DNA from 2 places in the Paenibacillus borealis genome. Region 2 is predicted to be linked to the other one. Evidence: riboswitches for the same ligand, from Rfam matches in the RefSeq annotation. Region 2 holds a riboswitch; the other holds the start of a gene.

Evidence for each region. Region 2 has a riboswitch for cyclic di-AMP ahead of PBOR_RS00140 (resuscitation-promoting factor). Riboswitches for the same ligand answer to the same signal wherever they lie in the genome.
Region 1: another riboswitch for cyclic di-AMP. It lies ahead of PBOR_RS25685 (hypothetical protein); the one in region 2 lies ahead of PBOR_RS00140 (resuscitation-promoting factor).

The regions. Positions count from the first base shown of each region.
Region 1 covers NZ_CP009285.1:6,052,827-6,058,434, reverse strand. Annotated here, with positions in the region: gene PBOR_RS25700 (sensor histidine kinase) at 1-703, shown strand, start outside; gene PBOR_RS25695 (response regulator) at 696-1,415, shown strand; gene PBOR_RS25690 (hypothetical protein) at 1,525-2,007, opposite strand; gene PBOR_RS25685 (hypothetical protein) at 2,000-2,521, opposite strand; cyclic di-AMP (ydaO/yuaA leader) riboswitch at 2,647-2,813, opposite strand; cyclic di-AMP (ydaO/yuaA leader) riboswitch at 3,171-3,357, shown strand; gene PBOR_RS25680 (hypothetical protein) at 3,454-3,855, shown strand; gene kdpF (K(+)-transporting ATPase subunit F) at 4,207-4,284, shown strand; gene kdpA (potassium-transporting ATPase subunit KdpA) at 4,354-5,608, shown strand, end outside.
Region 2 covers NZ_CP009285.1:27,452-33,059, forward strand. Annotated here, with positions in the region: gene PBOR_RS00125 (AbrB/MazE/SpoVT family DNA-binding domain-containing protein) at 1-64, opposite strand, end outside; gene PBOR_RS00130 (HD domain-containing protein) at 369-1,652, shown strand; gene PBOR_RS00135 (TatD family hydrolase) at 1,706-2,476, shown strand; cyclic di-AMP (ydaO/yuaA leader) riboswitch at 2,675-2,904, shown strand; gene PBOR_RS00140 (resuscitation-promoting factor) at 3,193-4,353, shown strand; gene rnmV (ribonuclease M5) at 4,513-5,064, shown strand; gene rsmA (16S rRNA (adenine(1518)-N(6)/adenine(1519)-N(6))-dimethyltransferase RsmA) at 5,061-5,608, shown strand, end outside.

The DNA.
Region 1 (5,608 bases), 2.1 Mb from region 2:
GCAGGAACAGCTTAGAGCGAACCTTCTTCGCGCTATCTCCCATGATTTGCGCACGCCTCTTACCAGTATCTCCGGGAATGCCGGTATTCTCATTGGAAACGATAAGGTACTGAGCGAGGAACAGAAAAAGGGGCTGTACACGGATATATTTGACGATTCGATGTGGCTTATCAATCTGGTTGAGAACCTGCTGTCCATTACCCGGATCGACAATGGCTCCTTGAATTTGAATCTGCAGGCGGAGCTTATGGAGGAAGTCATTGCTGAAGCATTGCTTCATATTAACCGGAATAGTAAGGAGCATTTCATTAACACTGTTCTGGATGATGAGTTGATGATGGCCAAAATGGATTCCCGGCTGATTATTCAGGTTCTGATCAATATTGTGGACAACGCCATTAAATATACCGGGATCGGGTCGCATATTACGATCTCAGCGAGATGCGAAGAACAATGGGTGATTGTAGAGATTGCTGATGACGGACCCGGTGTCCCGGATGAATCAAAGACGAAGCTGTTTGAGATGTTCTATACAGCAAATAATGTGCGCGGGGATGGGCGCCGCGGGTTAGGCCTGGGGCTTTCCCTGTGCAAATCCATCGTAAATGCCCATGGTGGTACCATCGAAGTGAAAGACAATTTCCCGCAAGGTACGGTATTCCGCTTTACCCTGCAGGCTGAGGAGGTGAATGTTCATGAATAAGCCTTTGATTCTGGTTGTAGAAGATGACAAGCCTATCCGCAAGCTGATTACCACGACACTGGAGACACAGGGATATAAATATCATACGGCAGAAACCGGTGAGGATTCGATCATTGAGGCGGTTTCCAGACAGCCCGATTTGATGATACTGGATTTGGGTCTTCCGGATATGGATGGAGTGGATATTATCAAAAAAGTTCGGACTTGGTCAAATCTGCCCATTATTATCGTCAGCGCACGCAGTGAAGACCGGGACAAAATCGAGGCGCTGGATGCAGGCGCGGACGATTACCTGACTAAACCCTTCAGCGTGGAAGAACTGCTGGCCAGGCTCAGAGTGAGCTTGCGGCGAGTACGTTATGACAGTGAAAAACTTTTGAAGGATGCTTCTGTATTCACTAATGCCAGCTTGAAAATTGATTATGCCGCAGGCTGCGTATGGCTGGACGAAGAAGAAATCCACTTGACTCCAATTGAATATAAGCTATTATGTCTACTGGCCAAAAATGTGGGAAAAGTACTGACGCATAATCATATCCTGCATGAAATCTGGGGCAGTCCTACCTATGACATCCCTGCCTTACGCGTATTTATGGCAACGCTGAGAAAGAAAATAGAAAAGATGCCCTCGCAGCCAACATACATCCAAACGCATATCGGAGTGGGGTACAGGATGCTTCAGGTTGGTGATGACAGCAAAGTTATCTCATGATTATTTAAACTGAATCCAAAAAGTGATGTAAAAACAGATGTAAAAACAACCATGCTCTTTGTGTATAAGAGCATGGTTGTTTGGGTTTTAACCGTATGCTGGAGCCTATTCAGACTAGGGAGTAATAAGAGACAGATTCATTAAATAATACAGATGAGTCCGGAGGACTTTTAGACTGTTTTGTATAATGCAATACAGGCTCTCTACTGGGGAGAAAACTGTTTATCCGATGCTCATATCGTCCTGCTCCGGCGGCTATTTTCATTCGGAGCTGCCCGCTTTGAAGCATGTTGTCGAGAGCGGCATGGAGTAAATTACGCTGGTTTGGAGCCCATTCCTGCCCGTGCAATCGTATGAGTTCAAAGGCTTCCTCAATTGTGCAATTGCGTATGTTCTTCAGAAATGAACCCCATTTGACCAAATCCACGGCATTGTCACCCGCGCACAGAATGCATTTTCCGTAACTGATCTGCTGTCCGCAGGTTAGCTTCAGCACTCCATACCAGCATCCAGATGGCTCAGATCCGTGCATGAATGACGGACGAGTATCAAATGCAAACAACTCGATTCGTGACAGCCTGCTGTTATTCATGGATGATGCCTCCTAGTGTGTCCATAGACTTGATGTGCAGATGATGGATCTGTTCAGCTTTAGCTATGCAGGCCGCAAGCTCAGCTTCATCCTCACATACGGCCGTATGCTCCAGCCAAACTGCATATTTGGTTCTCTGTACAATCGACAGGTGCATGGGGAAAGCTTTGTGGGACCGCAAAATGTACCAGCCTGGGGCCATGCTTTTCCACGGCTCTCTAAGGAATGTCAATAAAGGAAATCTTCTGTGCGCCGACCAGTCTTGCTCCTGCTGTTTATTTCGTATGCTTTGATAAACTTGGTGAATGATCTGCAGATTCGTACATGTAATGTGTGCTGAAGATGTACTGAACTCGGTCAATACTTCAATCTGACTTGCACCAAAGCCGTAGCCAACAATGTACCGCTGATCATGTTCTTCGTACCATAGAGCTCCGAAACTGGAGTGCGCGAGGCTTACCGGTTCTAATACATCAGGATGAATTCCGAAGTAATATTCTCTCTTATCGTTCATTTTCGCTGCTCCTTACTTAATGATAAGCTGACCTATAACAAAAAAACCGCAGCCAGCGTCGAGATCCTGGCTGCGGTTTTTGCGATTCCAGGTCGAAACAAAACCTTCGCAAAAGCGTGGCAAAATAAGGCTCTCTCCAGTGCTTACGAGGTTAGCTGACGGATTCGGGCGGTGAGAGTCGCCCTACCTGTGAAGAGGATTCTACATCTCTTCTGCGGATTCACCCCATATAGGCTTATAGCCTGTTGGTTCCCCCGTTTCCCGCTAAGCGGGAATTCAGCGTGCGTTTAAAAGGTATCATACGCTGAGCTTTTTGGTTTGTAAAAGATCAAGAATCGTCCTATATGATGGCAATAAGGCATATTGGGGGAGAAAGTGGAAACAATCCAGCTTAAACTCTTCTAAATCTCTATTTATCTGGAAAAACCGCTGTTTTTTTAGTCTTTTAATGCAATCTAAATGGTCAGAAATATATCTTAATGGTTCCTTAATAAGGAGATTAAAGAATTCGGATTAGCGAGAATAATGCTTATGAAAGCGGTAAAAGGCAATGATTTATTTGGATAATTGAGGAGATTTGAGGTTAGGAGCATTTTACAAGAACTCAGAGCAGGAGTATGATTCTACCTGTTTCCAAGGGGTTGAATTGAATAGTGATCCGCTTAATTTCCGTTAAGGAAAGCGGGGGAACCAGCAATCGGAGACCGATGTGAGAGTCGGGGGCGATTATGGGGTGAATCCAGGCCGGGTGCGACTGTTCGCAACCGGTACTGGTAGGGCGACTCTCACCGCCCGAATCCGTCAGCTAACCTCGTAAGCGTCTGGAGAGAGGAGAAGCAATGTGACCATTATGAGCCACAGGGGAGATCCTTAGTGGTTTTTTTGCTATGTATTTATTGATAGTTGTTCATGGTCAGGAGGGAGAAGACAAAATGCTGGATAAAGATGAGTATGTACTGGTGTGCGCTCCGACTTTGGCAGGTGAACACTTTATTGAATTATTGACGGAAAAAGGAATCAAGGTCGCGGGGTTAACAAACAATCCAGATAAGAGAAAACGACTGGAGAACTTGGGGGTTGAGCAAAATATTGTCGTAGATTCTCATGACGAGAGAACCTGGGGGATTCCTCCATTTTCAATTGGGAAAGTATACCTGTTTGAGAGTAACCTTGCGGTTTGTTGCCGATATCTTCAAATGTGCCGCCCTTGGACGTCAAAGTCCATTTTTGTCATCACTACCTCTGTCCATCCCAGACTTGTCTATAAAGGGCTCGGAGCGAACTACGTTATTTATTCTCATAGTGGTAATGTCCATTTTCTTGCAGATCAATAACTCAGCACGGTAGACGGACTTAAGCAATGTCTTAATGTAATCTTTATTCTCTCATGAAAACTCTAACCCTGAACTAATGGCGGAAATGATACGCTATATCACAAGTTAAACAAACATATACGGGGAGCAGAAGAGGCAAATCAAGAAGAATGGGTTTTAAAGGAATAAATACGGCTGATCTAATCAATAATACGAAGGCTAATACTAGGCTGATTTCAAATTTAGGAGAGAGGTGGCAAAGGCGATGATGGATGTGTACATGGTGGCGGCACTCACAGTGATATTCGGTTTGTTTTACGCGTTTGCAACGTGGTGTGAGCACGTTGTTGACGATAAAGGGGAAGCGGAACAATGACTATGGTTTTGATAGCAACCTTGCTGTTGTTTCTGTACTTGGTTTACGCCCTGATTCATCCGGAGAAATTTTGAGTTTTCTGAGATAAAGAACAGTAACTGTTAAAAAAAAATCAATAGCTTTACATTTAAGGAGGGGCATTCGTGGGTATCCTGCAAATCGTCGTAGTTATTGCCATACTGCTGCTGCTGGTCAAACCGGTAGGAACTTATCTGTATCATGTATTCTCAAATGAACCAAACCGGACAGACCGGATCTTCGGGGGCTTTGAGCGGGGGATTTTTAAGCTTAGCGGACTAAAAAAGCATGGAGGCATGTCATGGAAACGGTATGCCCTCAGCTTCCTGACAACCAATATTGTGCTGGTAGCATTCGGTTATCTATTCCTTCGTCTGCAAGGCGGACTGCCGCTTAATCCAAGCGGAATTGGTGAAATGGAGCAGACCTTATCGTTTAATACGGTAATCAGCTTTATAACCAACACCAATCTGCAGCATTACAGCGGGGAAACCGGGGTCTCTTATTTCTCTCAGATGGCTGTTATGACGATGCTGATGTTCACTTCGGCTGCGAGCGGATTTTCCGTGGCGGTTGCTTTTGTCAGAGGGATTACAGGCCGGAGTTCAGTAGGGAACTTCTTCCAGGACTTCGTCAAAGCCCATACCCGGGTCTTCCTTCCGCTGGCGCTGCTGGTTACACTCGTAATGGTTGGGCTGCATGTGCCGCAAACGCTGAAACCTATGCTTGAGGTAACCACTCTTGAAGGACAAACCCAGCAAATTGCCATCGGACCTATTGCTTCGCTGGAATCGATCAAGCATCTTGGAACCAATGGCGGCGGCTTCTTCGGAGCCAATTCGGCTCATCCTTTTGAGAATCCGAGCCCGCTTACGAACGTGCTGGAAATACTCTCGATGTGGCTGCTACCGGCTTCGCTGCCTTATATGTACGGCAAGTTTGCCAAGAATAAACGTCAGGGCTGGATGCTGTTCAGTGCCATGATGACGTTGTTTGTACTGCTTCTGGGTTTGAACTATTATGCAGAATCCCAAGGGAATCCGGCAATCAACGCCATGGGCATTGACGCCTCGCAGGGCAGTATGGAAGGGAAGGAAGTCCGTTTCGGTATTGCGCAGAGTGCACTGTTCACTACCGTGACCACTGCAGCAACAACGGGCAGTGTCAACAATATGCATGATACCCTGACGCCGCTTGGAGGTATCACTCCACTGGCACTGATGATGCTAAACAATGTATTTGGAGGCAAGGGTGTAGGACTGGTCAACATGCTGATGTATGCCATTCTTGGCGTCTTCCTGTGTGGATTGATGGTTGGCAGAACACCAGAGTTTCTCGGGCGAAAGATAGAGGCCAGGGAAATGAAGCTGATTGCCATCG
Region 2 (5,608 bases):
CAATTGGAATAACTACCCGTCCAAGCTCATCTACCTTACGTACAATTCCTGTTGATTTCATCATTACAATCGTTGCTCCTCTCAATTATCAAAAGCGTCAATATTCGACATTGTTCACTGTTTTATGATATTTATAATACCAACCATTCCCAAAACAGTCAACCTTTTTTGAGTCGAATTTTAAGGAAACTTTGAAGGAAACATTCATACCGCCATTGGTCTGGCATATATCATAAAAAGAGCACCGAAAATATTTGTCGATTTGTAAATCGTTATATCGTCATTATTCGACAAAGTGCGACAATATTTATTATTATAACTTTATTTCCACCTTATTTCTATTGATATTATTCAAAGGAGTTGATCTCATGAAGCAACCGTTGACAGAAGAGAAGGTATTTAAGGATCCGGTTCATAACTACATCCACGTGCAGGACACCATTATCTGGCGCCTGATTAACACCAAGGAATTCCAGCGCCTGCGGCGGATCCGCCAGCTCGGCACCTCTTATCTGACCTTCCATGGAGCAGAGCACAGCCGGTTTTCCCATTCGCTTGGTGTTTATGAAATTACCCGGCGGATTATATCGCAGTTTGAACGGAGCGGGTATAAGGATTGGATGCCTGAGGAAAGTCTGCTTACCCTGTGCGCGGCTTTGCTGCATGATTTGGGACATGGCCCGTTCTCCCATTCTATAGAAGAAGCTTTTGAAATGGACCATGAAGACTGGACCTGCCGGATTATTCTGGAGGATACAGAAATTACCGCCATACTGCGTGATGTAGCTGAGGATTTCCCCAAAAAAGTAGCCTCGGTGATCTCCAAAACGTATGAGCATGAGATTGTTGTCAATTTGGTGTCGGGGCCGCTGGATGCGGACCGGATGGATTATCTTTTGCGCGATGCGTATTACACAGGGGTGAATTACGGAACCATCGACATTGACCGGATTCTGCGGATGCTGCGCCCCTACGATGGACGGGTGGTTGTTAAAGAATCAGGGATGCATGCGATTGAGGATTACCTGATGTCACGTTATCAAATGTACTGGCAGGTCTATTTCCATCCGGTAACACGCAGCTCGGAAATTATTCTGCGGCAGATCCTCCGCCGGGCCAAGGAGCTGGTGCAGCAGGATTATGCTTTCCGGTTCATGATTGAGCCGTTAAGCGATTTGTTCCGCGGTGAAGTAACGGTGGAGCAGTATCTGCTGCTGGACGAGGCACTCATGCAGACAGCCTTCATGCAGTGGACGCTGGAGGACGATGAGATTTTAAGCGACTTGTGCAGCCGTTTTATTCATCGTAAACTGTATAAATATGTGGAGATGGAACATCTGGATACAGAGACAATTGACGAAATCCGCCGCAGCTTTGCCGGTGCCGGACTGCGTGCTGATTATGACCTGGAAATTGATTTTCCGACAGATCTCCCATATGATGTGTTCCGTCCGGGGGATGCTTTTGACAGCAAACAGATACTGCTGCTGGACCGCAATGATAAGCTGCGCGAAATCTCGGAGGTATCAGATATTGTACGCTCGATCAGCGGTATTCACCGCGGCAGATACCACCTGTATTTCCCGCAGGACAGGCTGCAGAAAGCCCTTCCACAGCTGCCGCCGTCCATCGCAGATATTTTTGCAAAATAACCTAAAAAAATTGGAATTCATCATAGAAATCAAGGCGGAAAGGATGAAATATAATGCAGCTATTCGACACACATACCCATTTGGATGCTCCGCAATTCGACGAAGACCGGGAGGAGGTTATTGCCAGAGCGCTTGAGTCTGGAGTCAGCAAAATGATCAATATCGGTTTTAACCGGGAGACGATTCCCACAACGATGGCGCTTGCAGAGAAATATGATTATATTTATGCAGCGGTTGGCTGGCATCCCCAGGATGCGGTCACTATGAAGGATGGTGACCTCGAATGGATCGCTTCGTTGTGCAGCCACCCCAAGGTTGTGGCCATCGGCGAAATCGGACTTGATTATTACTGGGACACCTCTCCTAAGGATGTGCAGCATGAGGTATTCCGCAAGCAAATCGGCTTGGCCCGTGAACTGAAGATGCCAATCTGTATCCATAACCGGGATGCGCATGAGGATGTAATCCGGATTCTGCGGGAGGAAAAAGCGAATGAGGTCGGAGGCGTAATGCATTCCTTCTCCGGCAGCTGGGAAAGCGCCAAATTATGTCTGGATCTCGGCTTCCATCTTTCCTTCGGGGGACCCATTACGTTCAAGAATGCCAGAGTGCCCAAGGAGGTACTGGCCCAGACTCCGCTGGACCGGCTGCTGATCGAAACCGACTCCCCATATTTGACTCCGCACCCCTTCCGCGGGAAGCGAAATGAGACGGCTCACGTAAGATTGGTAGCAGAGGCAGCCGCGGCAATAAAAGGGATTGATTTACAGGAATTGGCGGAAATTACGTATGCGAACGCACTGGAACGATTTGGAATTGTCTGAAAACGGGAGAAAAAGCGGTGAAAAATGAAGTATAGCCGATATATTAAACTTTTATGATCTTAAAACGGCCGAATATTACAATATTTTAATCATTTTTTTACGTAAACGTGGTTGAATCGTCCTTTACAACATGCATCAAAACAGGATATCATCTTTTCAGTGCAGTGAGCTGTTGTTACTGTGACAGTCACTATTTCATGGATCGTCTCGCTGAGTCTCCGTATGGAGAACGGGGGAACCAATAAATGCCCTGCCGCATGCCCGTACATAGAGTACAACACAGAATTGCCGCAGACTTTATTTGATTTCTTCACGTGGTCTTTGGGGTGAATTTGAGGGCAACCGCCGTGAGCGGGTGACCTAAGATAGGGCGTCTCTCTTATGCCCGAACCCGACAGCTAACCCCGTAAGCGCAAGTAAGAGAGGAAACCTCGTGCATAAACATTCCCGCGTATTCGACACCGGAGAAGCCACGAAAGAGTCCTCTGTGAACTCTTTTTTGGGCTTTTTTTTGTTTTGAATAATGCGCATGTTCCCGGCATACTGTTATATAACAGATATCCGGAGTAGCTATGCCGAGCAGGCGATCCATGAGCAGGAAACGCTGGAGCAATGCGGGCGTATCCTGTTGCAATCTCAAACCTAGTTTCGTCAGAAATGATGCAGTCACCTTGATATAACTTGGACGACGGGGCTATGTAAGGAGGATGGAGAGAGTGGGCGTATTCCAACCAGAGGTATCCCATGATTCGCAATCATCCAGCAGGTCTTTCGCATTACGGTTGAAGCAAGTGAATCCTCGCGTACTTTCACTTGCAGGTGTGATATCGATTGTTATCGCACTGTTAATTCTGCTGTACGTACACGGTCAGAGTAATAAAGAAATTATTTTAGTCATAGACGGACAGGTACAGACACTGGAGACGCGGGAAGCGCTGCTCAGTGATGTGCTGGCAAAGGAACAAATTTCGCTGCAGCCGTATGATGAATTATCTATTGGCCTTAGTGATGAAATACAAGACGGCGACCGTGTCGTAATCACCCGTGCGCAGAAGCTTGTGCTTACTGCAGACGGTGCAACCAAGACCATATACACCACCGAGGATTCGCTCGGAGATGCCATTACCAAGCTGGGTTACAGCCTGGAGGGCGATGACAAGATTTTCCCTTCGCTTGATACCGCAGTTACACCTGACATGGAAGTCAAGATTGTCCGTATTACTAAGCAAACGGTACAGCGGACAGTAAACTTGCCTTTCAAGGTCATCAAAACCGCAGACCCCTCTCTGTATAAGGGAGACGTAAGAGTTGCACAGGCAGGCAAGCCGGGCGCTATCATCCAGCATATCGAGAAGATATATCAGGATGGTGAGTTAGTCTCCATGAATATGGTCGGCAAGGAAGTTCAGACGGTAACCAAAGATAAGGTTATTGCCGTCGGTACCAAAGCAGTTCCGAAGCCTGTTGTAGCTGTTGCAACTACACCCAAAGCAACAACAACCTCCAAATCATCCAAAGTCAGCGCGAAGAGCAACAACGTCACTAGCAAGGCAGGCGTAGATTTTGAATACAAAAAAATGATCAAAAACGTATCCATGACGGCGTATTCCTCGGAAGAACCGGGAATTGGAACTCGTACCGCCTCCGGCACACGCGTAACGGAAGGCCGCACTATCGCTGTTGATCCGAATGTAATACCTATCGGCTGGTGGGTGTACATTGAGGGATTAGGGTTTCGCCGAGCAGAGGATACCGGCGGTGCCATCAAAGGCAACAAGGTGGATGTCTATTACGATTCACTGAGCCACGCCCGTAATTTCGGCCGTAAGTCGCGGACCATCTATGTGATTGGACCTGTGAAGCCGGAGCTTAATTAACCGGTATGCCTTTTGCAAATTAACGGTTTATAAGATATAGTGGGAGTAGCACTTACGGAATTAGAGAGCTGCCGCTCATCACTTATACATTCTTTAGCCAAAAAGAAGGGGAGCGAATCCTCTTCTTTTTGCGTTTCAGAGTAAGGGAGTAAATTATTTATGATTAAAGAGTTAATTGTAGTGGAAGGTAAAAGCGACACCGTCGCCGTCAAGCGGGCTGTAGATGCGGATACAATTGAAACGGGCGGTTCAGCAGTGGACCGCAAGGTCATTGCCAAGATCACACTAGCCATGGAACGCAGAGGGGTTATCATCCTTACCGATCCCGATCATGCCGGAGAGCGGATCCGTAAGATTGTCTCCTCGAAGGTACCCGGATGCAAGCATGCATTCATCCCGGAGAAGGATGCTACCCGCAAAGGAGATATTGGTGTGGAGAATGCCTCGCCTGAGGCAATCCGCCATGCGCTGCAGCATGTTCACACTTCTTTTGAAGGGGCGCCGGCGGTAATTGGGCTGGATGATCTTATGGCCGCAGGTATGATGGTACATGCCCAGGCAGCAGAGAGAAGAATGCAGCTTGGCAATCTGCTCGGTATCGGTTATTGCAACGGCAAGCAGTTGTACAAGCGTCTGGCGATGTTCGGTATTACGCGCGAAGAGTTCGCGCGCGCGATCGCCCAAATTGATCAGGGAGGCATTACTTCATGAGCGACACTCTGAATATCTCATCGCCAACAAGAACCAAAGCCATTATTCAGCGTTACGGATTCTCTTTCAAAAAAAGCCTGGGCCAGAACTTTCTGATCGACCAGAATATTCTGGACAAAATCGTCGATGCCGCTGGCCTCGACAGCACTGCCGGCGCACTGGAGATTGGGCCGGGTATCGGAGCATTAACTGAAAGACTGGCGATGACCGCCGGGGCAGTTACTGCAGTGGAGATTGACCGCAGACTGATTCCGATTCTAAGGGATGTATTGTCGCCATATCCCCATGTGAAGGTCCGCAATGATGATGTACTGAAGGTCAATATGCAGGAGCTGTTTGCCGAAGACTTTGCCGGTGTGGACCGGGTCAGCGTAGTTGCCAACCTGCCTTATTATGTGACGACTCCTATCCTCATGAAGCTGCTGGAAGAGAAGCTGCCGCTTGATAATATTGTCGTTATGATCCAGAAGGAAGTTGCCGAACGAATGGCTGCTTCTCCCGGGGGCAAGGAGTACGGAAGCCTCAGTATTGCCGTCCAGTATTA